DNA from 2 places in the Corynebacterium antarcticum genome. Region 2 is predicted to be linked to the other one. Evidence: predicted binding sites of a transcription regulator. Region 2 holds the regulator's gene; the other holds the start of a gene.
What was found. The regulator LexA, encoded in region 2, represses DNA repair genes until DNA is damaged. The targets are predictions, from matches to a motif close to CGAACANNTGTTCG.
Positions count from the first base shown of each region.

Region 1 (15,195 bases), 250 kb from region 2:
GGGTCCGACGGAGAGCACACCCGGCTGGTCTGGGACGACCATGCCGAGTTCCGCTGCGCGGCGGGCGATCTCGGCGGACGACCTCGCGGACTGGCTGTCCCGGTTCAGCGTCTCCAGCTGGTTGCCCAGCATACTGTCGGTCCTGGACAGCTCGTGGAGGCGGAAAGTCTGCTGTGTGGTGACCCCGGAGAGGTACATGGTGAGCATGACGCCGGTGAGGAGGGTGGCGACGAGGGCCGCCGCGAACCGGACCCGGACGGGATCGGCCTTGGGTGCGACGATCCGGCGCCCGCGGACCGACACGACCTGCCTGGATCCGGGGGTCCACTGGAACCGACGCCGCTGCGGCGCCGGTCCCGCGGGGGCCTGTCTCGTCGGACGCGTACGCGGAGCAGGGCGGAGGTCGACGATAGGAGCCCCGGACGTCGCCGGCCGTGCCGCTCCGCGCCGGGGGCCCTCAGTCTGCCCCGGTGCGCGAACGGCTGCGGGACGGCGTGTGCGGGCGTCCGGTGCTGCGGCGTAGCTCGGTTCGGGGGTCGCCCGGAGGCGTGCTGTGGTGCTCATCGGGTTTCTCCGTTCGACTGGGCTATCCGTTCCACGGCGCGGACCCGCACCGGTGCAGCCCTGGGATTGTCTTCGATCTCGTGTTGCGGGGCCTTCTCGGCCCCCCGGGTCACCAACCGGAACTCCGGGGCCGTTCCGGGTAGGTCAACCGGCAACCCCTTCGGCGTCCTCGACGTGGTGATCTCCGCGAGCGCCTTCTTGACGATGCGGTCCTCGAGCGACTGGTAGGCCATGAAGACCGCCCGTCCGCCGACACGCAGTTCACCGGTGATGGCGGGCACCATCGCGGCGACCGAGTCGAGCTCACCGTTGACTTCCACGCGCAGGGCCTGGAAGGTTCTCTTGGCCGGATGTCCCCCCGTGCGCCGGGCCGCGGCCGGAATGGTGGAGTAGAGCAGTTCCACCAGCCGCCCGGAGGTCGTGAAGGGTTCCTTCTCGCGCTCACGGAGAACCGCGGAGGCGATCTTCCCGGCGAAGCGCTCGTCGCCGTAGGTCTTCAGCACGTGCGCGAGCTCACCGTGCCCGTAGGTGTTGAGGATGTCCGCGGCGGTGATACCCGAGGTGGGGTCCATCCGCATGTCGAGTGGTGCATCCTGCGAGTAGGCGAAACCCCGCTCCGCCTGGTCCAGCTGCATGGAGGAGACACCGAGGTCGAACAGGGCGCCCGAGACGCCGTGTTCCCTGACGATGGAGCAGGGCTCACTGTCATCGGCCCCGACGGCGGAGATGAACCGGTCGAACCGCGTGTGGAGGCCGCGGAAACGGTCCCCGAAGGGTTTCAGGCGCTCGGTCGCCTGCTCCAGAGCCAGCGGATCCCGGTCGAGTCCGATGACCCGCACCCGGGGGAAGACCGTCAGAAGATACTCGCTGTGGCCCCCGGCACCGAGCGTTCCGTCGATGATCACCGCGTCGTCTCCGGCGTCGGTGACCGCCGGACGGAGTAGTTCCGCGACCCGTTCCCGCAGGACGGGGACGTGGCCGTGGGTGCCGTTTCCGGTCATCGTCATCGCCCCTCCTGGTCGATCGTGTAGGGCTCCGGGCCCGGGAATTGCTGTCATTGTCTTCGAGGGGGTGAATACAGGGCCCTGTCCGGGGCGCCTATCTGATGTCGGGGAAGTACACCAGAGCGACACTCCGGACAGAGTCCGTGCACGCACTCCGCTCGATTCAGTTGTGGTGTCCACGTCCCGTCCCCGCGGTCAGAGGAGACCGCTGAGATCCGGGTCGGCGGCAGATGAGAACATCTCCTCGGTCTGCTTCTGGTACTCGTCCCAGGACTCGGCGTCCCAGATCTCGAGGGACTCGACCGCGCCGATGACCACACACTCCCTGGTGAGCCCCGCGTATTCGCGGTGCGCCGGAGAAAGCGTGATCCGGCCGTGACCGTCGGGCCGCTGCTCGACCGCGCTGGCTGCGAGGTTGCGGATGAAGGCGCGGGCCCTCGGGTTGGTGCGCGAGATCTCGGCGGCACGACGGGTGCGCGCCTCGAACTCCTCCTTGGGAAAGACCGCCAGAGAGTGGTCCTGCCCCATGGAGACGACGAGACCTCCGGCCAGTTCCTCACGGAACTTCGCCGGAAGGGTCAACCTCCCCTTGTCATCGAGCTTCGGCGTATAGGTGCCGAGGAACATGATCGGCACCGCCTTTCGCCCGCGTGTCACTGAAGGGAGATCAATCCGTCTCGGGTGGTCCAACCGGGACACGTGTCCCCGGATCTCCCACCACCGAGCACCACACTACCCCACTTTCTCCCACCTACAACACCTCACAACCTGAATTCACCCATCCGAAAAACGCTGAAACCGCTTTGAACAGGCCTTTTATCCAGCTTTCCGAGGTGGGGGATATTGACGACCCCACCCCATCAACTACCCCAGAAATTACAGAAGTGCACTCCCACCCCTCGAATCACAACAGCTACACATTTCACAGACTCGGGTCTGACCAGCATTTTTACCACCACCTCCACCACTGACTCCGACGGTGGGAGAGAGTGGGGGAAGATGGTGGGAGAAAGTGGGGGACGCCGGGAGACACGGTGGGCGGGCCTCCACAGCACACCCGGACAGACGGGAAGGGCCCCACCGGCGCTAGCCGGTGGGGCCCTTCCTCGAATACCGGGCCGGGATGCCGCCCCCGGGTGTCTCCCCTAATCCTCGAAGCGTCTGCGGAACCGTTCCTCCATGGCGGATCCGAGACCGGAACGGCCGGATCCCCCCGGACGCATCCCGCGCGATGACCCCCCGGTTCGGTCGAGATTCAGCCCTTCCGAACCGTCACCGCCGTTGAGCATCCAGACCCCGGCGCCGAACATGACGAGGAAACCGAGCACGCTGAGCGCGACGAACCACAGGCTCTGCAGACTGAAGGCGACTCCCCCGATGAGGAGAAGCAGGCCCACCGCGCCGATCGCGATACCCCGCAGCGAGACGGTGGGACGGCGGGGCCCTCCGGATACACCAGCGCCGAGCCCCGCCCCGAACTTGGGGTCGGCCATAAGAGACTCTTCGATCTCTCGGAACATCCTCTGTTCCTGCTCAGAAAGCGACATGGTGATCCTCCCGGGATGTGGCGCCAGACTTCTGTGTCGTGCTGTCATCAACAATAACGTCCAGATTATCCGGAAAGTTCCCGCCGTGTCGCCGCCGCGGGCCGATCTTCCCGCACTCCACCCACGGGACCGGACCACACCGCCGTCAGGCCGCCGAAGGCAGGATCCCCTCCCGACGTTCCGCGGCATCGATGAACCGGTCCACATCGTCCAGGAAGGTCCTGACGCTGTCCGCGTCCGGACATCCCCCCGCCCGCATCGCGCGGTCCCGCAGACGCGAGTACCCGGACATTCTTTCCGCCCACCGCACACCGTCGGCGTCGAGCAGAGCGAGTTGATCCCAGGCACCGGTGGGCAGGCGACGTCTCCGGGAGACCGGGCTCCCGGCGACCAGGGCTCCGGCCGTCCGCAGGGCCGCCCGGTACCCCTCCTCCACCGCCGCATCGTGGGCTCCCGCGGACTGCAGGGCACGAGCCTCCGCGAGCAGGAGAACCGCACGACGGAGGTACTCGGCCCGACGTCCTCCGGCCCGGTTGAACCGCGTGGTCGCGGAAATGACGTTCGACATGATCCGATCACCTTCCTCGTGCTCCTCGCCCCGGTTACGGGACGTCGGCGGCAGCCGCCCTTCAACTACCTCCGCACGATAGGGGACCCTGCGGACACGACCCCGACTCGTTAGAACATATATTCTAACGAGATCTTCGGGTGGCCGTTCCCCGCCACCGTTGGGCCACGCACGGACCGGACGCACCCGTCGACGCGCCACCAGCCCACCCCGGGCCGTACACCGAACCGGCCGAGCTGTGGTTCGATGGATCACGTGAGTACCGTCATCCGAGCCATGACCCCCCTGGAGTTCGTGAACCACTGCCCCGAGCTGGTCGACCTCTACTGGGCCGCGATGGACCTCGACGCCAGGGGCCTCGGCGGCCATTCGCGCCAGAGCCGCGTGCGGCACTGGCGGAGCCTGGTGCACAATCCGGGCTTCCGCGCCATCTGCGCGGTCACCGACGGCAGGATCACCGGCATCGCCTACGGCATGGACGGCGAGCTCCGCAGAAACTGGACCAGAGCGATCGCCGACGGGCTCGCCAGGTCCGGAGGACGGGACCCACGGTGGCCGGAGATCCTCTCCGACTATTTCGAGATCAGCGAGCTCCACGTCCTCCCCGGAATGCAGGGCAGGGGAACCGGGAGGAAGCTCCTGACGACGCTGCTCGACGGCGTACCCCAGCGCTGGGCGCTACTGTCCACCCCCGAGGTGCCAGACGAAGCCAACCGTGCCTTCAGTCTCTACCGCGCGCTGGGCTTCACCGACGTGATCCGGTACTTCACGTTCTTCTCGGACCCACGGCTCTTCGCGGTCCTCGCCGCCGAGCTCCCCATCCGCGATCGAGCGACCGTCAACCGACCGAAAGGGAGCTAGTCGACACCGGGGTCCATTCGGGGGCCATCCCCAGATTGTGCAGGACCTCCTGCGTCGCCCGGGCGTTGTTGAGCGTCATGAAGTGCAGGTCCGGTGCCCCCTCCGCTATGAGACGTTCGGCCATGTTCGTGGTCCACTCGATGCCGACCTCGCGCACGGCTTCGGCGTTGGCCTTCTCGTCCCCGTCCGCGGCCTTCACCATCCGCCGCTCGAGCTCCTCCGGCAACCGGGCGCTGGACAGCTCGATCTGCCGCCGCAGTGACCGCAGCGAGGTGATCGGCATCAGCCCCGGGATCACGGGCTTGGCGCCCTGTTCCGGATCGGCGGCGACCAGCCGGTCCCGGAGGCGGAGGTAGTGGTCGCAGTCGAGGAACATCTGGGTGATCGAGTATTCGGCGCCGGCCCGCAGCTTGTTCAGGGTGTGGAGGGTGTCCGATTCCTCGGACACCGCCCGGTAGTGGCGCTCAGGGAAGGACGCGACACCGATCTGGAAGTGTCGGGTCTCGGGGAGAGCACGCGTCATCTCGATGAGGTCGATGGCGTAGGTGAGGCCTCCCGGGGTGGGCTTCCACTCCCCCGTCGGATCCCCGGGCGGATCCCCCCGCAGCGCGAGAAGGTTGGTCAGACCGACCCCGGCATACGTCCAGAGGATGTCCTCCAGTTCTTCGACCGTGTGGTTGACCAGGGTCAGGTGGACCAGGGTCGGGAGCGGGCGGCGCGCCAGCTGCCGGGCGATCCTGCTGGTCCGCGAGCGGGTGGACCCACCCGCACCGTAGGTGACCGAGACGAAGGCGGCCCCGAGCGCGTCGAAGGTCTCCACCGCATGCCACATGCGCTGCTCCGCGGCGTCATCGCGGGGCGGCATGAACTCAACCGAGAACGGTATACGTCCCGAGGTCGAGCGGGCGATCGCTTCGGTGACCGAGGTCTGGTTGACGGCAGGTGTATGTGAGGAAGACATCTCTGGGTATCTTGTTGGTGTGACAGGAACGGTTGCCCAACGAACCTACCTCGAAATAGACCGCTCTGTTCACAGCACGGTCTATCATCCCCCCTCAAGAACCCCCCGAGGATAAGCATGACCAGCGTAGACACCCACCACGAACTGAGCGCCGTCCCAGACCTCGTCCGGGACCATCTCGCCACATTCTTCGCAACCCGCCGAGACCGGCTCGCGGAGATCGACGATCACGTCGCCGCGGCGACCGATCTCCTCGAGGAGTTCGTCCTCGGTGGCGGGAAACGGATCCGGCCGCTCTTCGCCTGGGTGGGCTGGCTCGGCACGGAATCACGGACCGAGGACCCCGCCGCGGTCCTGGAGGCCGTGAGCTCCCTGGAATTCATCCAGGCGTGCGCGCTGATCCACGACGACATCATCGATTCCTCCGACACCCGGCGCGGGCGGCCGACGGTGCACCGGATCGTCGAGCAACGCCACCGGAACGCCGGCTGGGCGGGCGATTCCGGCCATTTCGGGATATCCACCGCCACGCTGCTCGGGGATCTCGCCCTCGCCTGGTCGGACGAGATGCTGCTCGGCGCGAACCTGCCGCCCGAGCGACTCCGCGCGGCCATGGAACCCTGGTGGGCGATGCGGACGGAGGTCATCGCGGGCCAGATGCTCGACATCTACGTCGAGTCGTCCCGGGACGAACGTATCGACGTCGCCGAGAAGATCAACCGCTACAAGTCCGCGGCGTACACCATCGAACGCCCGCTCCACCTCGGGGCAACCCTGGGTGGGGCGGCCCCCGAGCTCATCTCCGCGTACCGCGGCTTCGGCCACAAGATCGGTATCGCGTTCCAGCTGCGGGACGACCTGCTGGGGGTGTTCGGGAACCCCGAGGTCACCGGGAAACCCGCGGGAGACGATCTCCGGGAGGGGAAGAGGACGGTTCTCGTCGCGGAGGCTCTGCGGCACCTCGACGCCCGCGATCCGGAGGGCGCCGAACAGCTGCGCCGCGGTATCGGCACGGTGACGTCTCCCACGGAGATCGCCGCGCTCACCGAGCTCATCCGGTCCACGGGTGCCCCGGAGCAGGTCGAGAACCGGATAAGTGAGCTGACGGCGGCGGGACTCGCCGAGCTGGACAGGGTGGAGATCACACCCGTGGTCCGGGCGATGCTCCACGATCTCGCGGTCCGATCCACCGCACGTCGAATGTGACGCCGTGACCATTCATCCGCTCCGCACCCTGGACCGACTCTCCACGCGTCACCCGGACGCCCGACCGGCCGGAACTCTGGCTGCCGTGATCATCACCCTCTCCTCCTTCGGCGGCGGCGCGATCCGCTACCGGGGCGGTGTCCTCGACTCGATCGGGCTGTCCTTCCTCTCCTACGGTCACGGTGCCGCGATCTCGAATGTCGCGATGTGGCTCGGGCTCGCCCTGATGACACTCGCCTGGGTCCTCCTGGGTCGCGGGGTCCTGGCCGGGGGGGTCGGCGACCGGGACGTCATCCGCACGCTCGTCTGGTGGGTCTCGCCGCTCATTCTCGCCGCCCCGATCCTCTCCAGGGACGTCTACTCCTACCTGATGCAGGGGGCGATGGTCCGGGATGGATTCGATCCCTATTCGCAGGGCGCCGCGGTCAACCCCGGACCGATGCTGCTCGAGGTATCCCACGACTGGCGCAACACCACAACCCCGTACGGTCCGCTGCACCTCTGGCTGGGTGACGGGGTGACCACCCTCGCGGGCGACAGCGTCACCCTGGGCGTCTTCCTCTACAAACTCATCTCGCTCGTCGGCTTCTGGGGGATCGTCTGGTGCGTGCCCCGGATCGCGGCGCGGATCAACGGCGATGCCGCCGTCGCCCTGTGGTTGGGTGTCGCGAATCCGGTGACGGTGCTCCACCTCATCGGAGGCATGCACAACGAGTCCGTGATGGTCGCGCTGGTGTCACTGGGCATCCTCCTGGCCCTGGACGGACGGTTCACCGCCGCGATGGCACTCGTCGCCGTGTCCGTCGCATTCAAGGCGACCGCGGTCATCGCGCTACCGTTCCTGGTCTGGATGATGCACCGCCACCTCCGGAGACGGGGCCTGCCCCTGGGCTCGGCGGGCGCATTCATCGCCGCCGGCTTCTGGGCGGTCGCCACGACCCTCGTCGTGGTCAGCGGCTGCACCTGGTTGTCCGGTGCGGGATGGGGTTGGATAGCCCAGCTGTCCGGAAACTCGAAGGTGATCAACCCGCTGGCGCTTCCGTCGTTGTTCGCGGGAATCGTGACCCCGGTTCTCGGGCTGACCGGGACGGAGGTCAGCTACAACGCGGTACTCGCGATCATGCGCGAGATCGGCATGGTCGGCATGCTCATCGGTCTGGCGGTCGCGTGGTGGGTCTTCCGCGGCGATGACCGCAGAAACATCATGGGGATCGCCGCGGCCTACACCGTCGTCGTAACCCTCAATACGGTCACGCTCCCCTGGTACTACGTCAGCCTCGTGGTGCTCCTCGGGACGTTCGGGCCCACCCGGAGGATCGTCGGGATCACGGTGTGGTGCTCCGTCGTCGTGGCGATGTCATTCACCGGGAGCGGGAACCACCAGATGTACAACCTCGTCTGGATGGGCGTGCTGGCACTGGTCGCCTGGTACCTCACCCGGTGGCTGATGGCGGACGGTCACACCGCGCCGCACCGCGCCGCCGACGACGCCGGTGGCGAAGCCCGTCAGGTCAGAGCCCGGCGGCCTGCGCCCGGCGCATGACCTCCCGGGCTAGGTGCCCGTGGAGGCCGTCCACCGGGCGGCCGGGAAGGGACTCGTCCGGGGTGAACAACCAGTCGAGGATCTCCCGGTCGTCGTAGCCGCCGTCGGACAGGAGCGCGATCACCCCGGGAACGAAGCGGTTGACGCGGCCCCCCTCGTCGAGGAACACGGCGGGGATCATCCGGCGCCCGTCCACGGTGACGGCGATGAGTCTGTGCTCCCCCAGAAGATCATGGACGCGGGTGACCACGACCCCCATCCTCTCGGCGGCTTCCGGGACACTCAGCAGGGGTTCATCGGCGGGCGGGACTTCGTGGGATTCTGGGTAACTCACACCACACAATCTAGCGCGTCGGGGACACCGGTGACGGCGCGAGTACGGGCGGGGTCTGCTGCACCTTCGCGGACGAACGGCCTTCTCCCCGCCCGGAGACGGGATCCGCCAGCTGGAACCGGGGACCCGGATCGTCCATACTGGGGCCATGACACAGCTGGACATCGGCGAGGTCCTTGAGGACCGCTACCGGATCGACACCCCGATCGCCCGAGGTGGCATGTCCACCGTCTACCGGTGCGTGGATCTGCGGCTGGGACGGAGCGTGGCCGCGAAGGTGATGGACGAGCGCTACGCCGGGGACCCGGTGTTCCGGAACCGCTTCCGGAGGGAAGCACGTTCCATGGCACAGCTGTCCGATCCGTGTCTCGTCAACGTCTACGACACCAGCGCCGACGGCGGCCACGTGTTCCTCATCATGGAACTCATCACCGGGGGGACGCTCCGCGAACTCCTCGCCGAACGGGGTCCCATGCCGCCGCACGCGGCGACCGCGGTGATGCGCAGTGCGCTGACCGGACTGTCGGTGGCGCACAAGGCCGGCATGGTGCACCGGGACATCAAACCGGACAACATCCTCATCAACGTCGACGGCCAGGTGAAACTCGCCGATTTCGGCCTGGTCCGGGCCGCCGCGGCCTCCCCCGCCGCGGGAGACAGGATCATCGGAACGGCGAGCTATCTCTCCCCGGAACAGGTGGAGAACGCCGGCATGGGCCCCGCCAGTGACGTCTATTCCGCGGGCATCGTCCTGTTCGAGTTGTTGACCGGACGCACCCCGTTCACCGGGGAGGACGACACCGCCCGGGCCTACGCGCGGCTCACCGAGGATGTCCCGCCGCCGAGTGCCTGGATCGACGGCGTTCCGCCGTTGTTCGACGAGCTGGTGGCCACGGCCACCGCCCGTGAGCCCGGGGACCGGTTCGCGGACGCCGGGGAATTCCTCGAGGCACTGGAGGACGTCGCGGCCGAACTCGGGCTCGCCGCCTTCCGGGTTCCCGCCCCGCGGGACTCCGCGGCTCACCGCGCGACCGGTTTCGTCGACATGCCCACGGACATGCTCACCGGAGCCATCCCGGCTCCCGGCGCTGCGGAATCCACCGTGACCACCGGGCCATCCGGCTCCGGTACGGAGACGACCCGGTTCCCGGAACAGGAGTCCGGGACGGAGGAGACCCGTATGCTCCCTGTGACCCCGGGGACGCCCACCGGAGCCGATGAGACCACCGTCCTTCCGGAGCAGGACGGGCTGCGCGCCGCGGTCCCTCTTCCGCCCGCCGAGCCCCCTGCCACGAACCGGGCCGCCGCGGCGGAGGAACCGCACTACGGTGGCGGGGACCCGGATCACCTCGACGACGTCTCCTTCAGACCCGCTGTGACCAGTGGATCGAAGCTCGGTCTCATCACCTGGCTGGCGGTTGTCGCCGTCGTGACCGTGATGATCGCCGTGGGTGCGTGGTGGTACGGCTCCGGCCGGTACGGCGAGGTCCCGCAGGTCCTCGGGATGGATCCGGCGACGGCGACGGCCACGGTCACCGAAGCCGGATTCGAGCCCGTGTCCCGCAACGTCTACGACGACACCGTCCCTTTCGATCAGGTGGTCGGAACCGATCCCCCGGGTGATCAACGGGTCCCCCGGGGTGAACCGGTCTCGGTCCTGATCTCGCTGGGTGCGCCCACGGTACCGGCGCTCCCCACCGATCGCGACCCCGGGCGGTTCAGGGCCGCGCTCAGCGAGCGGACCCTCAGATGGAAGGACGGCGAATCCGTCTACTCCGATGATGTGCCGGCCGGGGGTGTGGTCAACACCGAACCCCCGTCGGGCGCGACCGTACCGGTCGACGGAGCGGTCACGGTCCACCTCAGCAGGGGGCCGGCCCCGGTGAAGATCCCCAAGGTCACCGGAATGTCCGGGGACGAGGCACGTACCGCCCTGGAGCGGGCCGGATTCACGGTGTCCGCAACGGATGAACGCTTCGATCCCGAGGTCGACGCGGGAGATGCCGTCACGACGGACCCACCCGCGGGGAAGACCCTGAAGCGCGGGTCCGACGTGACCCTCATCGTCTCCAACGCACTGACCGTGCCCGACATCGTCGGGATGGCCGAAGACGAGGCCCTCGGCGAGCTCTCCGACGCGGGGCTCTCCGTGGGCGAGACCGCCCGCTCCGATCTGGTGGGCGCCACCGCCAACGCGGTCATGGACGTATCCCCGAAACCGGGCGTGCGGGTGGACCCCGCGGACCCCAGGGTGAACCTCCTGGTCGCCAAAAAGGTCAACGTTCCGTTCGTCATCGGCAAGCGCGCGGACGAGGCCCGCAAGCTGCTGGAGGACGCGGGGTTGCCGTACACGGGGCTCGACGGAACCTCGGACGGGGCCCGCGTCGTGACCCAGTCCCCGGCCGGGAACCGGAACGTCTCCCCCGGGACGACGGTGAAGGTCAGAACGGTCGGGTAGTGCCGGAGAGGAGAATCCTCTCCCCGCCCCTCGATCGACCGCAGACGCAGACGGAGGGCCCGGGCGGTTTCCCGCCCGGGCCCTCCGTGTCTGTCGATTCAGCCGGGGAATGCTACTGGTTACGGAGCATCTCCGCGACGAGGAACGCCAGCTCCAGCGACTGCTGGGTGTTCAGGCGCGGGTCGCAGGCGGACTCGTAGCGGCCCGGGAGGTCGATGTCCGTGATGTCCTCGGCGCCGCCGAGGCACTCGGTGACGTTCTCACCGGTGAGCTCGATGTGGATGCCGCCGGGGTGGGTACCCAGTTCCCGGTGCACCTCGAAGAACCCTTGGACCTCGTCGATGACGTGGTCGAAGTGGCGGGTCTTGTAACCGTTCGATGAGGTCGTGGTGTTCCCGTGCATGGGGTCGCACTGCCAGATGATCCGGTGACCGGACTCCTCGACGGCGCGGATGATGTCCGGCAGCACGGTGCGGACCTTGTCGTGGCCCATGCGGGCGACAAGGGTGAGGCGACCTGGCTCGCGGTCGGGGTCGATGCGCTCGGCGTAGGCGACGGCCTCCTCCGGGGTGCAGCCGGGGCCGATCTTCAGGCCGATCGGGTTCGCGATCAGAGCGGCGAAATTGACGTGGAAGTCGTCGATTCCGCGGGTGCGCTCGCCGATCCACAGCTGGTGCGCGGAGAGATCGTAGAGCTCGGTCTGCCCGTTCTCGTCCTCCGCCAGTCGCAGCATCGCGCGCTCGTAGTCGACGAGCAGCGCCTCGTGGGAGCAGTAGATGTTCGCGGAATGCAGGTTCTGATCGTTGACACCGCAGGCGGCCATGAACTTGAGGCCCGCCTCGATCTCGCGACCGAGCTGCTCGTAGCGGGCGCCGGCCGGTGAGTTCGCGACGAACTCACGGTTCCACTCGTGCAGCTTGTGCAGGTCCGCGGTGCCGGAGGCGGCGAGCGCACGGACGAGGTTCAGCGCGGCGGACGCGTTGGCGTAGGCACGGATCATGCGGGCCGGGTCGTGGCGACGGGCCTCGGGGGTGGCCTCGACGGCGTTGACGATGTCGCCGCGGTAGTTCGGCAGCCCGTTCTCGTCGAGATCGGAGGACCGGGGTTTGGCGTACTGGCCGGCGATCCTGGCCATCTTGACCACCGGGGTGGAGGCGCCGTAGGTCAGGACGACGGCCATCTGCAGCAGGGTCTTGACGTTGGCGCGGATGTGCGGCTCGGTGTTCGATTCGAACGTCTCCGCGCAGTCACCTCCCTGCAGGAGAAACGCCTTGCCCAGCGCCACGTCGGCGAGCTGCTTCTTCAGCCTGCGGATCTCGGGCGCGACAACGACGGGGGGAACGGATTCCAGGATCTTGCGAACATTGTCGGCCTGGCGCTGATCCCAGGTCGGCTGCTGTTTCGCGTCCCTCGCGACAACGCTGTCGAAGCGCTGCCGGATGCCGTCAGGCAACGGGGGAAGATCGGGAAGTTCATCTACTGGGAGGTCTACTGTCCAACTCACGCTACATTCATACCATGTACGCAGCACCCACCGTGCCTTAGCCCCCTGAAAGTACCCGCATCCGACGGGCGCGACAGCGCATCAGTACGCGGAGCGCACCCGATTCCGGTTGTCCATCGGGAGATGGCGTTCGCACAGCCGGAACTTGTCCAGGTTGTGCCGGGCGTCGACGAGGGCGTCATGGTTCCCCTCGGGGAGATCCGGCAGTGTGGGCCGTCCCGCGGCCTCCCAGTACTGGCGCAGTTCATGGGTGAATCGGGGCAGCGAGCGGGGCAGTGCCCTCATGTCCCCGAACAGCTGCGCCAGAACGACGTGGTCGTAGGCGCCCACCCACGCCCAGAGCTCCGGCGCCCCCGGTCCCCCGGTGAGGAACTCCTCCACCTCATCCCTGATGGTGGCCAGGTTCCGCCACACCGGGGAGCTGATGTTCGGCAGTTGCGACAGCACGTGGCGCTTCACCCAGTCGTTCGCGCGCCGTGGATCGAACTCGGTCGACACCGCGTAGTACTCGCGACCGTCCTCCGCGACGATCCCGATGGAGACCAGTTCTATGGTGCGACCGTCCTCGATGAATTCGGTGTCGTAGAAGAAACGCACGGGAGAGCACCTCACTGTTCGTCGATGGCCCGGCCGGATCGGCGGCGACGCCCGGACCGCAGCGCCACCCGACCCAGACTATCGGGCTGCCCCGTTCCGCCGACGGGCCGGGGCGGATAGAATCCCGGGTCATGTCTGATTCCGCCCCCGGCACCTCCTCCGGCCACAGGTTCGAAACGGTACCTGTCGCCCTCCGGGCCACCGCACTTCTCGCGGTCATCGTCTCGGTGATTCCGATGGTGTTCAACATGTCCCGCCCGGACAACGGGCGACTGCTCCGCTACCACATAGACTTCGATGTCTACCGGAGCGGCGGGCGTGCGCTGATCGACGGCGTTCCGCTGTACACCGTGTCGTTTCCGGTCGGCGGCATAGAACTGCCCTTCACCTATCCGCCGATCGCGGCCATCTTCTTCGCTCCAACCGCACTCGTGGACAGGGATCTCGGTGCCGCGCTGATGAATGTCGTGAGCGTCGCCGCACTGTGGTGGTGTCTCGTCGTCGTCCTCGACCGGCTCCGCCCGAACTGGGGACCGGCGACGGGCAGAACGGTGGCGCTCGTGCTCCTCGCACTCCTGCTGCGCCTCGAACCGGTGACGGAGACGCTCAACTTCGCGCAGGTCAACATACTCCTGATGGCCGCCGTCATACTCGATGTCCTGGCGCGGCGCACCCGGATTCCCCGGGGCACACTCATCGGCCTGGCGGCGGCGATCAAACTGACCCCCGCGGTGTTCGGCCTCTACTTCCTGGTGCGGCGGGACTGGCGCTCCGCGGGGATGTGTGTGCTCTCCGGAGTGGGATTCACCACCCTCGCGTGGTTGATCACCCCGGCCAACTCCGCCGAGTACTGGCTGCACACCCTGTCCGACCCCGACCGGATCGGGCAACTGTCCTACAGCGGCAACCAGTCGATCCGCGGAGTGCTCGCACGCATCGTCGGGGAGGGACTCCAGACGCCGCTCTGGTTCCTCGCCGTCCTCACCGTCCTCGCCGCGGTGATCGTGGCCATGCGCCGGGCGGTGGCGCACGGGGCGTTCCTCGGCGCGATCCTTCTGAATGCGACGGTGGCGCTGCTGTGTTCCCCGGTGTCGTGGACCCACCACTGGGTGTGGATCGCCCCGGTGATCGTGGTCCTCGGGGTCCGCGCGCTGGATCTGCGGGGCACCCGCGCGGGCGGGTTGGCCTTCTGGCTGGCGGCGTCCTTCTTCACCGCAGCGGTCGTAGCACCGCACTGGACCCTCCCCTACCGGGGCGCCGAGGAGGACTGGTCGCCGGTGGCCCTTCTCGTCGGCGGGACCTACGTCCTTCTCGCGGTGATCCTGATCGGCGCGGCCACGGTCGCCCCGGAGATTCTCGGGGGCGGCCCGGGTCGGCTCGGATCAACCCCTGCCCGACTTCCCGCGTGGCCGGGTGCGGCACTGGCCGCCGTCGTCGCCGTCATCTCCTCCGGAGTCGTCGGCGGGTCCACCCCGGGGGTCGTCCCGAACGACGTCAGCCAGGAGTCGGCGGCGGTGATCGAAGCAGTGCTCGCGGCGGGCGGGGGGACCGCACACGCGTGGCCCGGGCTCGCCGTCGTCGTGGTGCTGGCACTGCTCGGGCTTCTCGTGGTCGTGCCCGTGACGGGGTGGCGCGTGATCGGGTTCGCAGCTCCGGTCATCATGCTGGCGCTGCCCGTACGGCTCGGGCTCTCTGCCGCCCCCCTGACGCTCCTGGCGGTGGGACTGCTCTCCGCGGACGCCTTCGCGCCCAGGATCGGGAGACTCCCGCGCGGGGTGCTGTCCGGGGTGGCGGTGGGACTTTCCGGGTGGCCGGTGCTCGCCCTCGGTGCGGTGGCGCTCCGGGGTGGTCGACGTGCCGTGTCTGTGGCGCTGGTGTCGGGGGCCGTCATCCTGGTCGCGGCGTGGCCTGTCGCGGGTCCGCTTCCCGGATTGACGGGTCTGCCGCTCGATTCCGCCCTGAACGCTTCCCCGGCAGGGCTCTTCGCCCGTGTCACGGGGAGCGGCAGCCCGTTGGTGACGGTGGTTCCGGCGGTGGTCGCCGCGGTG
Region 1 covers NZ_JAENIP020000001.1:578,304-593,498, forward strand. The annotation lists gene ftsL (cell division protein FtsL) at 1-564, opposite strand, end outside; gene rsmH (16S rRNA (cytosine(1402)-N(4))-methyltransferase RsmH) at 561-1,571, opposite strand; gene mraZ (division/cell wall cluster transcriptional repressor MraZ) at 1,764-2,195, opposite strand; gene JIM95_RS02555 (DUF3040 domain-containing protein) at 2,714-3,115, opposite strand; gene JIM95_RS02560 (SAV_6107 family HEPN domain-containing protein) at 3,261-3,683, opposite strand; gene JIM95_RS02565 (GNAT family N-acetyltransferase) at 3,939-4,544, shown strand; gene JIM95_RS02570 (methylenetetrahydrofolate reductase) at 4,522-5,505, opposite strand; gene JIM95_RS02575 (polyprenyl synthetase family protein) at 5,623-6,711, shown strand; gene JIM95_RS02580 (alpha-(1->6)-mannopyranosyltransferase A) at 6,722-8,254, shown strand; gene JIM95_RS02585 (Rv2175c family DNA-binding protein) at 8,223-8,588, opposite strand; gene pknB (Stk1 family PASTA domain-containing Ser/Thr kinase) at 8,737-11,046, shown strand; gene JIM95_RS02595 (class II 3-deoxy-7-phosphoheptulonate synthase) at 11,159-12,550, opposite strand; gene JIM95_RS02600 (polyadenylate-specific 3'-exoribonuclease AS) at 12,632-13,147, opposite strand; gene JIM95_RS02605 (glycosyltransferase 87 family protein) at 13,279-15,195, shown strand, end outside.
Region 1: the regulator LexA is predicted to act here: its motif matches at 3,796-3,809, upstream of JIM95_RS02560 (SAV_6107 family HEPN domain-containing protein).

Region 2 (15,195 bases):
GGTGGCGGCTGCGGTCGCGGCGCTCGCCGACGCCGGTGAGGTCACCGGGGAGGTCACCGTCGTCGTCCCCGGTGGGGAGATCACGGTCGTCATCCGTGAGGACGGATCGACGCTCACCGGGCCGTCTTCGATCGTCGCGGAGGGAACCATCGACCGGGACGCGCTCGCCGTCGCCGGAGCGGGGGGCTAGGGGCCGGCCCCGGAGGTGGTTCGGAAACGACTCCCCGTGTTCCCGCGGTGCCCGGGGTCAGGCCTGCCCCGGTACCGTCACGAACTGTTCGAGGCCCGGGATCGGGTTGCCGCCGCGGATGACGTAGAACTCCAGCCAGACGGTGAAGCACAGCATGAACAGTGAGATGAGTACGGCCGCGACCGACATGACGAGTCTTCGACCGTGCTGACCGCGGGGTAGCTGCAGCGCCCGGCGTACCGCGAGCAGTCCCAGCAGTGTCGAGAGGCTGAACAGGATCCACTGGAGCACCGGATGCTCCTGGTAGAGCGGGAAACCGACACCCAGGAGACCGGCCACGCACAGGGCGAGGATCGCCATGCCGTTGCCGTCCGGAATGTGGGCGAGGGCGTCGGGGGTCGAACCACGCGCTGGTTCGGTTCCGGGGGCACCGGTGGTGGGACGTGGATCAACGGGATGGGACATGGTGGTCATCCTAGGCGTGATTGCGCGGTCATTCGTAGTCGACGCCGAGTCTGAGGGCGGCACGTCGCGCCTGCGCCCAGGCATCCCTGAGATCGAGTGCCCTCCGGTCGGTGACCCCGAGCAGTGTCTCCAGCTGGGGGATGCTCAGGTCACCGGTGAGTCGTTCGTCGAGACGCCCGATGAATCGGCGGGCCTTCCCGTACTCGAAGTAGAAGGTCTCGATGTCGGGGTGGCTGCAGTCCGGATCCGCGAGTGCGGGACGCTTCTGCGAGCGGTCGGCCACCGAATCCGCGTCGGTCCCGCTGCGGAACCGCTCGAACTCCTCGATGACGTCGGTGATGTCCTCGGCGGACAACCGGATGGAGGTTGCCAGGGACTCCGCCTCCGCACCGTCCGGCCTGTGGCGGAGCACGAAGTAGACCATCGACATGATCAGTGCACCGAGGATGATGCCCTCGAGCTTCAGCCACGCCGTGAGGACGACGCAGAGTAGACCGGTGGCCACCAGCGGCCACGCGGAGACGGGACTGCCGTTGGCGCTCCGTTCCGGGAGTGCGTCATCATCCATGGTCGGTCACATCCTCAGTGTTCGGGAGAGTGCCGGTCGAATCGTCCGTCTGTTCTCGTCCGGGTGGCGCGGCTATCCGCATCCGCCGGATCCGCAGCCGCAGCCGCCGCCCCCGGATCCGCAACCGGCGGGCATCCTGACCGCGGCGGTGAGCATGACGGTACCTGCGACGACCGCCCCCGGGGCGGGTAGATCCGGCGCATCCGGGAGGCAGAGATCCATCGGGAACGGTGCCTCGATGTCACAGTGGATGAAGCGCTGGCCGGAAAGTGCCGTCGTCCGGTAGTCGGCGGAGCGGATCTCGGCGGTGAGCGTCGCCCCGGCATCCGGGGCACGTGATCCGTCCCCCGAGAGGACCACAGCTGCTCCGTGGCTCACCAGCATCCCGACCTCGCCGCTCTTCTCCGCGGTGAAGTCGTCGGCGGAGGGGTACACGGTGGTGTCGACGCCCAGAGCGGTGATCGCGAGTTGCTGCCACTGCTGGACAGTCTCGTCGACGAGCAGGGGGCCCTGCGCGAGGTTCGTGGTGATGGAGGCGATCTGTTCGCCGTCCCCGGTCACGACGTCACAGAACGCCAGCACATCGGTGATCATGTTGACGTGCCCGAGGGCTTCCGTGGTGGATTCGAATCCGGCCCAGGTGGCGAACGGCTCCACCGCGAGGATGTTGATGCAGGCTCCCGAGGGGTCGGCGAACTGTATCAGTTGGCCTCCCCGGACCTCTCCCGTCACCGAGAGTCGTCCGGAGGCGATGGCGGCTTCGACGGCGTCCTGCCATCGGTCGTACCGGAGGCCGATGCTTGCGAGATCTTCACTCATGACACCGATTCTAGGTGCTGCTGTTCCGATCGGTTGTGTCGGGGACCCACGCTCCCGGGAGACCGGTTGACGCGGCAACGGGTGCGGCGCCCCGGAACGGCCCCGGTCCCTGCCCACCGGGGTTTGTGCCACAATGGACGACAATGACTCAGAGAAACAACGATGACCTGCTCGCCGCCGCCTTCAGGGACCACGTCGCCGGCTACGGCCCGGAGGACTCCGCTGGCCGGACCGGCGACCGTGCCGCGGTCGAGACCGAATTCGAGTCCGTCGGGCAGGCACCTCCCGCAACGGACCGGGGCGCGCAGACGCAGGATCCGACGACAGGTGAACTCGATCTGGAGGAACGCGCCAGTCTCCGGAAGTTGACCCGCGGTGCCAACACCCACACCACCGAGCAGTCCGACGGCTACGACGTCGAGTACCGGAAGCTGCGGCTCGAGCGGGTCGTTCTGGTCGGTGTCTGGACGGAGGGCACGACCGCGGAGATCGAGGCGACGATGGCCGAGCTGAAGGCGCTCGCCGAGACCGCGGGCTCCGAGGTGGTCGAGATGATCTACCAGAAGCGGGACCGCCCGGACGCCGGGACCTACATCGGATCCGGCAAGGTTCGCGAGCTCAGGGAGATCGTGGCCGCCACCGGAGCCGACACCGTGGTGTGCGACGGTGAGCTGTCCTCGGGCCAGCTCATCGCCCTCGAGAAGGCCCTCGACGTCAAGGTCATCGACCGGACCATGCTCATCCTGGATATCTTCGCCCAGCACGCGAAATCCAAGGAGGGCAAGGCGCAGGTTTCACTGGCGCAGATGGAGTACCTCATCACGCGGGTCCGTGGCTGGGGCTCCGCCCTGTCCCGGCAGGCCGGTGGCCGCGCCGGTTCCAACGGTGGCGTGGGGTTGCGTGGACCCGGTGAGACGAAGATCGAGGCCGATCGCCGGCGGCTCCGTCAGGACATGGCGCGGCTGCGCCGTGAACTGTCCGGGATGAAGACCTCGCGGGACATCAAGAGGTCCAGGCGCAGGAACTCGACCATCCCCCAGATCGCCATCGCCGGATACACCAACGCCGGAAAATCCTCGCTCATCAACGCGATGACAGGTGCGGGGGTGCTGGTGGAAGACGCCCTGTTCGCGACCCTGGACCCCACCACCAGGCGTGCGGAACTCGCCGACGGCCGTGCGGTCGTGTTCACCGACACCGTCGGATTCGTCCGGCATCTGCCCACGCAGCTCGTCGAGGCGTTCCGGTCCACCCTCGAGGAGGTCGTCGAGGCGGATCTAGTCCTCCACGTCGTGGACGGATCGGATCCGTTCCCGCTCAAGCAGATCGAGGCGGTGAACGGGGTGATCACCGACATCGTCCGAGAACTCGATGTTCCGGCTCCGCCGGAGCTCATCGTCGTCAACAAGATCGACGCCGCAGACCCGCTGGTCCTCGCGGAACTCCGGCACGCCATCGACGACGTCGTCTTCGTCTCCGCACTCACCGGGGAGGGAATACCCGAGCTGGAGCAGCGGGTCGAGGCGTTCCTCAACTCGCTCGACGTCCACGTCCATCTCGAGATCCCCTTCAGCCGCGGTGACATCGTCGCCAGGCTCCATGAGCAGGGAACCGTGCTGTCGGAGAGCTACGGTGAGGGTGGTGCACTGGTGGACGTCCGACTCCCGCAATCGGTTGCCGCCGAACTGGCGGACTTCGCCGTGCAGCCGGATCCCGACGGCGAATGATCCATCGGTTCCGGGGGCGTGAGGCTCCGGAACACCCGACCCGGCCCCGCCCGGACGGGGTGGAAACGGTGTAGAAATGTCAGGGATCACCGGTGGCCGGGTTCCGCCCTCCGTGGCGGTGTTCTCTTCACCGCACAACCAAGCCGCACAAAAGAAACGAGCCGGATCATGCGCACGATAACCAGATTCGTCACCGCGCTTGTCGCGATCGGCGTCATCGCCGTCAGTGGCGTCATCACGTACAACACCCTGAGCAGTCGGGACGGTTCTCTCCAGCGGCACGCGGACGGTGATTTCACCCTCGATGAGGAGGTGAACACCTATGCCGGCCAGACGGAGATCGACTACGCGCCCTACGACGGCATTCTCTCGGACCTGAGCCCGGAGCGGCGCCACCAGATCTCCGTCGCCTTCGAGGGACGTGACCTAGTCGGACGGGCACAGGCACGCCGGGAGCTCGGTGTGACGAACACCGAGGCGCTGGCCTACTACGTGGCGAACATGCGGGAGTCGAACAGCTACTACCGTTCTGTCCTGCAGCTCGACCCCGACGCGATCGCGGCTGCCGCGGAGTTGGATGCCCGCGGTGTCGGCCCCAGCCCGGATCAGCCCCTCCGTGGTGCCGTCGTCCTCGTCAAGGGGAACATCGCCGTCAAGGGACTGCCGAACGACGCCGGTTCGAGGGCACTGCATTCCGCTGAGGCGGATGCGGACTCGTCGGTCGTCGAGGGACTCCGTGCAGCCGGAGCCATCGTCGCGGGTCGGACCAACCTCAGTGAATTGGCCAACTTCCTGACCTTCGACGCACCCAACGGATTCAGTGCCGTCGGCGGTCAGGCCCTCGACGCGCGGGATCCTCTGAATCGCGATCCCTCCGGAAGCTCAACGGGATCGGCCACCGCCATCGCCCTCGACTACGCCGATCTGACCTTCGGTACCGAGACCCAGGGATCGGTGATCTCGCCCGCCGTGGCTGCGGGGGTCTACGGGGCGAAAGCCGGATACGGTGAGTGCGACATCAGCGGAATCGTCCCGATCGATGATCGCGTTGATTCGCCCGGTGTATTTGGGCGGAGCACCGCTGACCTCGCCGTCGGTTTCCGGGCCGCCTGCGGGATCGACCCGGTGAGAGCGACGGACGCCGGACTCACGGTCATTGACATGGGGCTCGACCCGGTACTGGTGGCGGCACTCGGTCGTGCCCGCATCACCGTGGTGGAACCCGGTACCGAGCTCCAGCAGACCATCGGGGAACTCAGGGATCTGCCGTTCATCGACGCTCTCGTGGCGGGTGTCGGCCCGTCCATGGAGACGTACTTCTCCGGGAACCCCTCCGGTCGCCTCGAGAACCTCCATGATCTCGTGGAGTTCTACCGGCAGCATCCCGAAGCGGCCCCCTACGGAATCGATCTGATCGAACAGGGGCTGACTACCGGTATGAGTCTCTCGGAGTCCGGTGAAGTCCTCGATCGTGGTAGAGATCTCGTCGACAAGATCAATGAACTGATGGCGGAGCAGGGGGCCGTCGCGTTGGTCGGCAGGGCCGACGGACTGCCGGAGATCACCGCGGGTGGTTCAGCCCGGGCCACTGTTCCGCTGATTCCGGTGACCCAGAATCTCGCTGTGGACGTGTACGGGAAGTACGCGGTGACCATTGAGGCCGCGGACGGTGACACGGCGGCATTGCTCGAGATCGCGCGCAGGGTCGAGGCGGCGCGCCCCTTCGACGGATAGCGGAGGACGAGGCGTGCATCGACCTGAAAGCACGCTCAACGGCCCTCGATGAGTGGTGGATTGCCCGCAACGCCCCGAGGGGCGGATAATGGCACGCTGTGAGTCAAATATTCGGATGGACCGTCCACGGTGACGGCAAGAAGATCAGTCCCGGTGCGGTCGTCAATCCTGAGGAAAGGCTGAGCTGGCCGCGAACCATCGGAATCGGTATGCAACACGTCATAGCGATGTTCGGTGCCACTCTGCTGGTCCCGACGCTCACCGGGTTCCCCGTCAACACGACCCTGCTGTTCTCGGGCCTCGGAACGATGCTGTTCCTCGTGATCACGAGGAACAGGCTCCCCAGCTACCTCGGCAGTTCCTTCGCGTTCATCGCGCCCCTCATCGCGACCCAGGGGGAGGGGCTGGCTGTGCAGCTCGGTGGGGTGGTCGCCGCGGGTCTGGTTCTGGTGGGCGTCGGCGTGCTGGTCAAACTCGCGGGCAAGCGGGTCCTCGACGCCGTGATGCCGCCGGCCGTGACCGGCGCCATCGTGGCACTCATCGGACTGAACCTCGCTCCCGTGGCCGCATCGGATTTCGCCGCGCAACCCGGTGTCGCCGCCGTGACGCTCGCGGTGATCCTGCTGTGTTCGGTGGCCGGTCGGGGAATGGTCGCAAGACTCGGAATTCTCATCGGGGTCATCTTCGGCTGGGTGTTCGCCGCGGTCAGCGGGCAGCTCCGCGAGGGCGCCACTGAAGCTGTCGCCACCGCCGACTGGATCGGTCTTCCCGCGTTCCACGCACCGTCGTTCCAGGTGTCCGCTGTGCTCGTGACCCTTCCGGTCGTCATCGTCCTCATCGCGGAGAACGTCGGTCACGTGAAGGCGGTTTCCGCAATGACCGGAAGGGACCTCGATGATGTCGCCGGTGACGCACTCATCGCGGACGGCCTGGCGACGACCCTCGCCGGTGGATTCGGAGGTTCCGGAACGACGACGTACGCCGAGAACATCGGTGTCATGGCGGCGACCCGGGTCTACTCGACCGCAGCCTACTGGGTGGCTGCATCGACCGCGGTGGCACTGGCCTTCGTGCCGAAGTTCGGGGCACTCATCAACACCGTTCCCGGGGGCGTCATGGGCGGTGCGACCATCGTGCTCTACGGTCTCATCGGGATGCTGGGCGTGCGGATCTGGCAGGACAACCGGGTCGACTTCAGTAACCCGGTCAATCTGATGGCGGCGGCGGTCGCGATGATCGCGGGGATCGGGAACCTGACGCTGACGGTTTTCGGTCTGGAACTCCAGGGGATCGCCTGGGGCTCCGCGGGCATCATCATCGTGTATCCGATCCTGAATCGGCTCTACCGGCACATCGGCGAAGGACAGTTTCTCTGAGCCGGACAGGAGTTCGGTTCGTTCCGGAGCGGACGGCAGAGGGCCCCGGCACCGCTCTCGCGATGCCGGGGCCCTCTGCCGTCCGGTGCGCCGGCTACGGTGCCGGGCGGTACGGGAGGATCAGGCGTCGAGGTCCTTCTCGATCAGTGCAGCGATCTTCTCGACGGCCTCCGCGTTCTCCGAGGTGACGGTGACCCGGTCGCCGGAGTTCGCGCCCATCGCCATGATCATCATGGACGATGCAGCCTCTGTGGGGTCGTCGTCCGCGTCCTCACCCTCGAGGGAGAGGAAGATGTCCTCGTCGTACTCGGCGGCCGCTTCAGCGACGATGGTTGCGGGGCGGGCGTGGAGGCCGACGGAGGAGCCGACGGTAACGGTCTTGGAAGCCATGTGGCAGTCCTTTCTTTCCTCGTGCTGGGCACGGGCGAAGTGATTCCTTTTAGCTGTCTACGAACCTCTGCCGCCCACTGGGGTACCGGAATCAGCCCGGTCCGTCAGACGGTGAGGTACCACCCTCAACTCTACGCACCAACCGGCGACAGCCGCCACACCGGGGATCCGGGAGTTGTCCGGGACACAGTCTCCTCCCCGTGGATCACCCTGTTCAGCGGCGGCTTCACGGTTCCGGAGAACGGCGGGGTCCACCGCTCAGGCGGTTCGGGGCGGCCGGTCCCGGATGTGGCGGCGCCGCCGGAGAATCAGTGGTGTTTCCGGACGAGAGCTGAATCCGGGATGACCATTCCCGGACGGGGTATCGATGTTCCGGGCAGACTCGCCGCGGCCGCCCCCAGAGCGACCGCCTCGGCCAGTGCCACCGCCGGTACCGCGCCCCGGGAGTCGGCCATGAGATATCCGGCCAGGGTGCAGTCACCCGCGCCGACCGTGGAGATCGGGCGGATCGGATGCGCCGGTGTCGTCCAGGCCCCTTCATCGGTGACGAGGGCGGCCCCGGCGGCGCCCAGGGTCACGAGGACCCTCTGTACCCCGTGCCGGAGAATCCGACGGGCGCCATCCACGGCCGGGGAGAAATCACCGTCAAGCGCGGCACGTTCCAGCGATGCGCCGTCGATCCCGGTGATCTGCCCGAGCTCGAGGCCGTTGGGTTTGATGAGTGTGGGGGCTGGCGCCCCGTCGCGGATCCGGTCCACCAGCTCCAGGAGTGGGCCGTCCGACGTGTCCACCGCCACCGGAACATCGGGGAAGGTGTCGTGGACGAGGGCGAGCAGATCCTGGTACCAGCCGTGTGGGGCGCCGGGAGGGAGGGAACCACTCATGACGACCCACTCCGCCGCACCCGCGGCGATGATGAGCGCCTCCTCGACCGCTTTGACCGCGCTGGGGGACAACGGATTTCCGGGACCGTTGAGCTTCGTCGTCGTCCCGTCCGGTTCGGTTACCGTCGTGTTGGTCCGAACCGAGACCCCTCCCGGGATGATCCGGTACGGGACCCCCGTTTCCGCCATCAGCCTGACGAAGGTTCCCTGGCTCGGGGCCGGAAACAACGCCAGGGTGTCAACCCCGGCGGAATGGCATGCGTGGGCGACGTTGATTCCTTTTCCGCCCGGAGACTGGGCGACCGACGTGAGGCGCTGTACACCGCCCGGCCGGAGGGCGACCGGGAGGCTCAGACTCAGATCAATGCTCGGGTTCGGGGTCAGGGTGAGAATCAAGGGCGGGTCCTCAGATTCGATCGGTGGTGCGGAGGGGACCGCGGGGAATGCCTCGGGAGGGTGAACCCCCGCCTCGCACCGTTTGAGCGAGGGACCCGACCATCCCGGGAGCGTTGCCCGGGGTCCCGGGATCCCCGGCTCCGGCTGGGGGACTGTGCCGGGATCGCTGCGTTGGTTGCGACAACCGTAGCAGGCGTCCGCGGGCGTGTCGGGCAGGGGACCCGGTGGGGTTCAGTCCGTCGTGCCCCCGGTCACGGCATGCTCCGAGGGTGACGGCCGGGGCGGGCGCAGGTGACGGTGGGTGGGAGAGGGGAGTGTGGACCTCGAGTGATCCTTACCATCCACCCCTCGAAGTTTTGTTTCTGTCCGAGTTTCCCCGTTCCCGTGTGGGAAATGTGGGAACCCAAAGCGGTGACTGATTGCGGGTGGTATCTTCGGAACCACTGAAGCGATAGTGAGGGCAGGGACTGAATTATGGAAAATGTGACGCAGGACACCAGGGGTTCCGTACTTCACGGAACCGCTGTCGTACCGGGAATCCGCTACGCCAAGGCTGTGTGGATCAAGCCGCGACCGAAGCTCCCGCAGGCCGGGGCACAGGTCGACGAGGCCCAGCGCGACGCCGAGTACGAGCGTTTCGTGGCCGCCGCCGACACCGTGGCCGAACGGCTCTCCTCGCGGGGCGAAAGAGCGGTCGGGGCCGCGAGTGAGGTGCTCAACGCGACGGCTGGTCTGGTCCGCGACCGCGGCTGGCGCAAGGCCGTGAAGAAGAACACCGCCGCCGGGCACCCCGCGGACTACGCTGTGGTCGCCGCAACGACGAAGTTCATCTCGATGTTCGAGGCCGCCGGCGGGATCATGGCAGAGCGTGTCACCGACCTGAGGGACATCCGGGACCGGACAATCGCCGAGATCCGCGGTGAGGACGAACCCGGACTTCCCGAGGTCGACGGCGAGGTCGTGCTGTTCGCGGACGACCTTTCCCCCGCTGACACGGCTGCGTTGGACACCACCCAGTTCACGGCTCTCGTCACCGAACTCGGTGGACCGACGAGCCACACGGCCATCATCGCCCGTCAGCTGAATGTTCCCTGCATCGTCGCCGTCGGCGCCGAAGTCAACAAGATCCCCGCCGGCGAGATGGTCCTGGTCGACGGGAGTGAGGGGAGCATCGAGATCGGTGCAGATCCCGAGGACGCGGAGCGTCAGGTATCCGAATCCAAGGCTCTCGCCGAGAAGGTGGCGCTCTGGCGTGGCCCGGCGCAGACGAGTGACGGACACCGGGTCCAGCTGCTCGCCAACGTCCAGGACGGCAAGGCCGCTGCGACCGCTGCGGAGACGGAAGCCGAGGGAATCGGCCTGTTCCGTACCGAGATGTGCTTCCTGTCCGCGACCTCGGAGCCCTCCGTCGAGGAGCAGGCGAAGGTCTACACCAAGGTTCTGGAGGCGTTCCCGGACTCCAAGGTCGTCGTCCGCTCCCTGGACGCCGGATCGGACAAGCCGGTCGCGTTCGCCACTCTCGCCGATGAGATGAACCCGGCCCTCGGTGTGCGCGGACTGCGCATCGCCCGGGCCAACGAGGGTCTGCTGATCAGGCAGCTCGACGCGATCGCGAAGGCCGCCGAGGACCTGGGTCGTGGAGAAGACTCTCCCACCTGGGTCATGGCGCCCATGGTCGCCACAGCACGGGAAGCCAAGTGGTTCGCGGGGCTCTGCGCCGAACGCGGTCTCACCGCCGGTGCGATGATCGAGGTTCCCGCCGCGGCCCTCATGGCCGACAAGATCATGCCGCACCTCGACTTCGTCTCGATCGGGACCAACGACCTCACCCAGTACGCCATGGCGGCGGACCGGATGTCGCCGCAGCTCGCCTACCTCACCGATCCGTGGCAGCCCGCGGTGCTCCGCCTCATCAAGATGACCTGTGAGCAGGGCCGGAAGACCGATACCCCTGTCGGTGTCTGCGGTGAGGCGGCCGCTGACCCGCTGCTCGCCTGCGTGCTGACGGGTCTCGGCGTGAACTCGCTCTCCGCGGCATCGACGGCGTTGGCCGCGGTCGGGGCGCAGCTGGCCGAGGTCGATCTCGCCACCTGTGTCCGTGCCGCGGAAGCAGCGCTCGACGCGGAGGGTGCCATCGCCGCCCGGGAGGCGGTCCGGGAGATCATCCCACTGCCCCAGGCGTAGGTTGACCCCACCACTTGAGAAGGCGGGGCCCGGAACCAAAGAAGGTTCCGGGCCCCGCCCCCTGTGTTTCCACGGGCTCCGACGGGGACGGGTCAGTATCGCAGACCGGTGCAGGTCACGGCTTCGGGATGGACCAGATCCGGGGTGGGTAGTGCGCCGTCGCGGAGCGGGGCATCGGCGGTTGCGTAGGCGAGGGAACCGGACAACCGTTCCTGCCGACTTCCGGAACCGTCACCCATGAGGTGTCCGGCGAGGAGAACATCCCTGAACCGGTCTGGCCCCGATCCCGAACCCGATGACGACCGGGCGACGACGCCCGATTCCGCGCTGAAGATCGCAGCGGTATCCGGTGGGCAGCTGACGAGGACCTCGGAAACCCCCGCCCCCAGCAGGTTGCGGACGGCGGGTGCGGTCGATGACGCGTCGCCGGACCTGAGGTCAGACTCGAGAGTTGCTGCGTCGGTGTCGGGGAGGAGCTCGGCGATGTCAGCGGTGGTGAGTGCCAGCAGGGTCGGGGTGATCGCGGAAAGCTGCCGGACCACCGCGCGCAGAGGGCCACCGGAGGTTGCGACCGCGACCCTGACATCCGGATGGTAGAGGGAGAGCGCCCTGATGACCTCGACGTACCAACCGTTGGGAGCGACATCGGGCAGCGGACCTCCCAGCACGACCCAGGTCGCGTCCTCGGCTTTCGTGACGGCCAGATCGCGGAGCTGTGCGAGTTGAACCGGGTCCAGTGGCATCGGGGGATCGAGGAACTGCGTGGACTCGCCGGTGCTGTCCGTGACGAGGAACCTCGTCTGGATCGGTCCGGCGACGGGTACGTAGTCGTGCGGGAGTCCCAGGAGACCGATCATGCGGAGGTACTGGCTGATCTCGGGCGCCGGAAAAATGGCGTGTGTCCTGTTCCCCGCGAGGTACGCGAGTCGGGACACCGTGACCCCGCACCCCGCCGGGAAGGTGTCGACCTGTCCCAGACGGAGAACGGTCCCACCGGTTAGCGGGGTGTCGATCGATCCGGACCGTTCGAGTACCGGGGTCGGGGTCACCGTGAGGATCATTGGGCTATCACGACCTCTATGTTGCGCTCGCGGAGGGCATCGACGAAGGATTGGGGTGCCGCGGAGTCGGTGATCACGACATCGATGTCGTCGACACTGGCGAAGCTAACCATGTAGTCGCAGCCCATCTTGGTGGCGTCGCACAGTACGATGACCTTCCGCGCGTTGATGATCATCGACCGCTTGACGGCGGCTTCCTGACTGTCCGCGGTGGACAATCCGTGATCGAGGGTCAGGGCGTTGGTTCCGATGAACGCTACGTCCGCCCGCATGAGGGCCAGGGTCCGCAGTGCCGTGTCGCCCACGACCGCCTGCGTGATGGATCGGACGGAGCCGCCCAGCAGCTGTACCTCGTCCAGCCCCGCCGAGGCCATCTTGAGGGCGATGGGCAGGCAGTTCGTCACGATGGACCAGCGGGGACCCGTCGGATGCGCGGCAATGAGATCGGCCAGTGCAGCGAGGGTCGTGCCGGCGTCCAGGAACATTCCGCCCTGCGGATCCGGAAGATAGTCGACCGCCGCGCGGGCGATCGCGGATTTGGCCGATGAAGCGCTCTTCGCCCTGACGTCGACCGCGAGCTCCGCTGTCTGGAAGTTCTGGCTGGCGACCGCACCACCGTGAACCCTGTGGACGGTACCCTCGCTGTCGAGTACCGCAAGATCACGCCGGATGGTCTCGGCGGTCACCTCAAAACGCTCGGCGAGTTCGGTGACATTGACACGGCCCTCCACTGCGGTCAGTGACGCGATCTGCCTGCGGCGTTCCTCTGCGTACATGGGTCCTCCTCGGTACACGGCAGGAACCAGTCGTGGCGGGGACAACGGTCCACCTCCGGAAACAACGGCTTGATGAACCGTGCGTCGCAGGGGAACCGTGGTTGCCTCAATGTGACGCAGGGGAAGGATCATCGACCGCCGGTGCCTCGGCCTGCTTTTCCAGTTAACTGTTCCAGTGTCCCACAAAAGCGAAACAAACGGGCGGAAAGGGGCGCCCGGAGGAGACCAAAACCACAAATCCACAGGCGTACCACGGGTCACCGTCCGGCGGATTGTGACGGCATCACGCAGATAAGTGCTGGGCAAAGGCTATTTGTGGGGTTTCACTGCCGGATCCGGTGTTCGGACGGGCGTTACCTGAGAAACAGACAGTCACCCCCCGATAGTGTGTGGATGCCGGGGTGTGTGGCCGCGGTGGCGGCATCAGAGCTTGCGGATCACGGAGACGACCTTGCCCATGATCTCGGCGTTGTCTCCGTTGATCGGGGAGAAAGCGTCATTGCGGGGAAGCAGCCAGACTCCGGATGAATCGCGGTGGAACTCTTTGACGGTGGCTTCGCCGTCGATCATCGCCGCGACGAACTCGCCCTGCTCGGCGACCGGTTGACTCCTGATGATGACCCAGTCCCCGTCGAGGATCGCGGCATCGCGCATCGATTCGCCCACGACCTCCAGCATGAACAACTCGCCGTCCCCGACGAACTCCGTCGGGAGCGCGTAGTACTCCTGGACGTTCTGTTCGGCGAGAATCGGACTGCCCGCGGCGATCGCCCCCAGCGCCGGGATCATGCTCGTCTGTGCCTGATCGGCCTCATCCGGCTGTGCGGGCTTCTTCCCCCGACGAGGTGCCGGCTCCGGCATGTTCCTGACGTCCACCGCACGGGGCTTGTTCGGGTCCCGGCGAAGGAATCCCTTCTTCTCCAGTTCCTTCAACTGGTAGGCCACCGAGGAGGTGGACTGGAGGCCGGCGGCGTCGCCGATCTCCCTGATGCTCGGTGGATAGCCCCGGAGGACAACCGCATCCCGGATGACCTCCAGGATCCGGCGTTGTCTCGGGGACAGTTCGGAAGGGTCGTGCTTGTTCGCGGTCGCCATCGGGATCTCCTGAGTTTCGTCGTCGTTTGTTCTGGGCGGTGCGGCTGGGCCGTGTGGTCGTCGGATGATCGTCGGATACGTGTTGTCCGTGGTGCGACTGTCGTTCGGATGGGGACTGCCGGCGTTCGAAAAATCGGGTGCAGAGGCGTGGATGAAGCACTCCACCACACATATTCTTGTTCGATCCTAACACGGGTGTTCGAAGATTTCAGCCGCACTCTGGACAATGTCCCGACAGGGTGTTATAAATCGAACATACAGACGGATTCGAACATGTGGACGATAAACGTGTTCGAGGGGTCCGGTGACCGAGGTAGTCTCCATCCACATGACGAAGGAACAGAACATGACGATCACGAACAACAACGTATCCGCACTTCAGGATAACTTCCGGCCTCGTGCCGCGGTTGTTCCCGCGGCATCGGTCTGGAACGGTCACTGTCGACCCGTGTCACCGGTGGGCGGCACCGGTGTTCGAAAGATGGGGTCGGTGTGTAGAACACCCGGGCCAATTCCTCCCGGCTCCGGTCATGCTCATGTCGAGGATTCCGACTGGGCCACCGGTCGCCACGCACGCCGCGGCGCGGCACTGCGCACGTACATCGCCGGGGCACTCATCGGTGGCGCATTGTTCGCCGGTTTCTTCATCGCCGCGCCCTCAGACGACGCGCCTGTCGGCCAGGGGGTGAACCACACGATGAGTTCGGTGGCCCTGTCTCGGTAGCCCGGGCGGGGTTCCCCGGTGAACTCCCACCCGATTAGGATGGATTCCCCGCGGTCCGCACGCGGACCGCCCGACCAGACGAGGATGAATCCGTGCACTGTCCCTTCTGCCACCAGTCAACCTCCAGGGTGATCGACTCCCGTACCGTCGACGGTGGCTCGGCGGTGCGGCGCCGGAGGGAGTGCAGTAGCTGCCACGGACGCTTCACGACGGTGGAGAAGGCCGTGCTGATGGTGGTCAAACGCAATGGCGTCTCCGAGCCCTTCAGTCGGGAGAAGGTCATCACCGGAGTCCGGCGTGCCTGTCAAGGCAGGGATGTCTCGGATGACGCGCTCAAGCGGCTCGCACAGCAGGTCGAGGAGACCGTCCGCCAGCACGGAAGCTCGCAGGTGCCCGCGAACACGATCGGTCTGGCAATTCTGAAACCGCTGCGGGAACTCGATGAGGTCGCCTACCTGCGCTTCGCCTCCGTCTACAAGTCCTTCGAATCAGCGGCCGACTTCGAGTCGGAGATACGCCTCATGCGACGCCGTTCCCGCGAACCGTAGCAACCATGGCCGGGCCCGGGTTCACCGGAGTGCGTCGACCGCTTTCTGAATCCGTTTCAGGCTCACGGGCCGGGGTGTCCCCAGACGCTGCGCGAAGAGGCTCACGCGGAGCTCCTCGACCATCCACCGGATCTCCTTGACCTCTCCGGTCTTCGAACGACCCGCGGGCAGCTTACGCAGCTTGTCCTCGAGGTAGTCCCGCGCGGCCTGAACCGTTTCCTGGTTGTCCGCGTCCCTGTCCGGATCATGTTCCATGGA
Region 2 covers NZ_JAENIP020000001.1:325,710-340,904, reverse strand. The annotation lists gene dapF (diaminopimelate epimerase) at 1-190, shown strand, start outside; gene JIM95_RS01500 (hypothetical protein) at 248-655, opposite strand; gene JIM95_RS01495 (hypothetical protein) at 684-1,223, opposite strand; gene JIM95_RS01490 (hypothetical protein) at 1,296-2,042, opposite strand; gene hflX (GTPase HflX) at 2,186-3,769, shown strand; gene JIM95_RS01480 (amidase family protein) at 3,938-5,503, shown strand; gene JIM95_RS01475 (uracil-xanthine permease family protein) at 5,602-6,879, shown strand; gene JIM95_RS01470 (HPr family phosphocarrier protein) at 7,000-7,269, opposite strand; gene JIM95_RS01465 (1-phosphofructokinase family hexose kinase) at 7,578-8,549, opposite strand; gene ptsP (phosphoenolpyruvate--protein phosphotransferase) at 9,024-10,733, shown strand; gene JIM95_RS01455 (carbohydrate kinase family protein) at 10,826-11,794, opposite strand; gene JIM95_RS01450 (DeoR/GlpR family DNA-binding transcription regulator) at 11,791-12,570, opposite strand; gene lexA (transcriptional repressor LexA) at 12,994-13,665, opposite strand; gene JIM95_RS01440 (hypothetical protein) at 14,156-14,389, shown strand; gene nrdR (transcriptional regulator NrdR) at 14,482-14,937, shown strand; gene hrpA (ATP-dependent RNA helicase HrpA) at 14,959-15,195, opposite strand, start outside.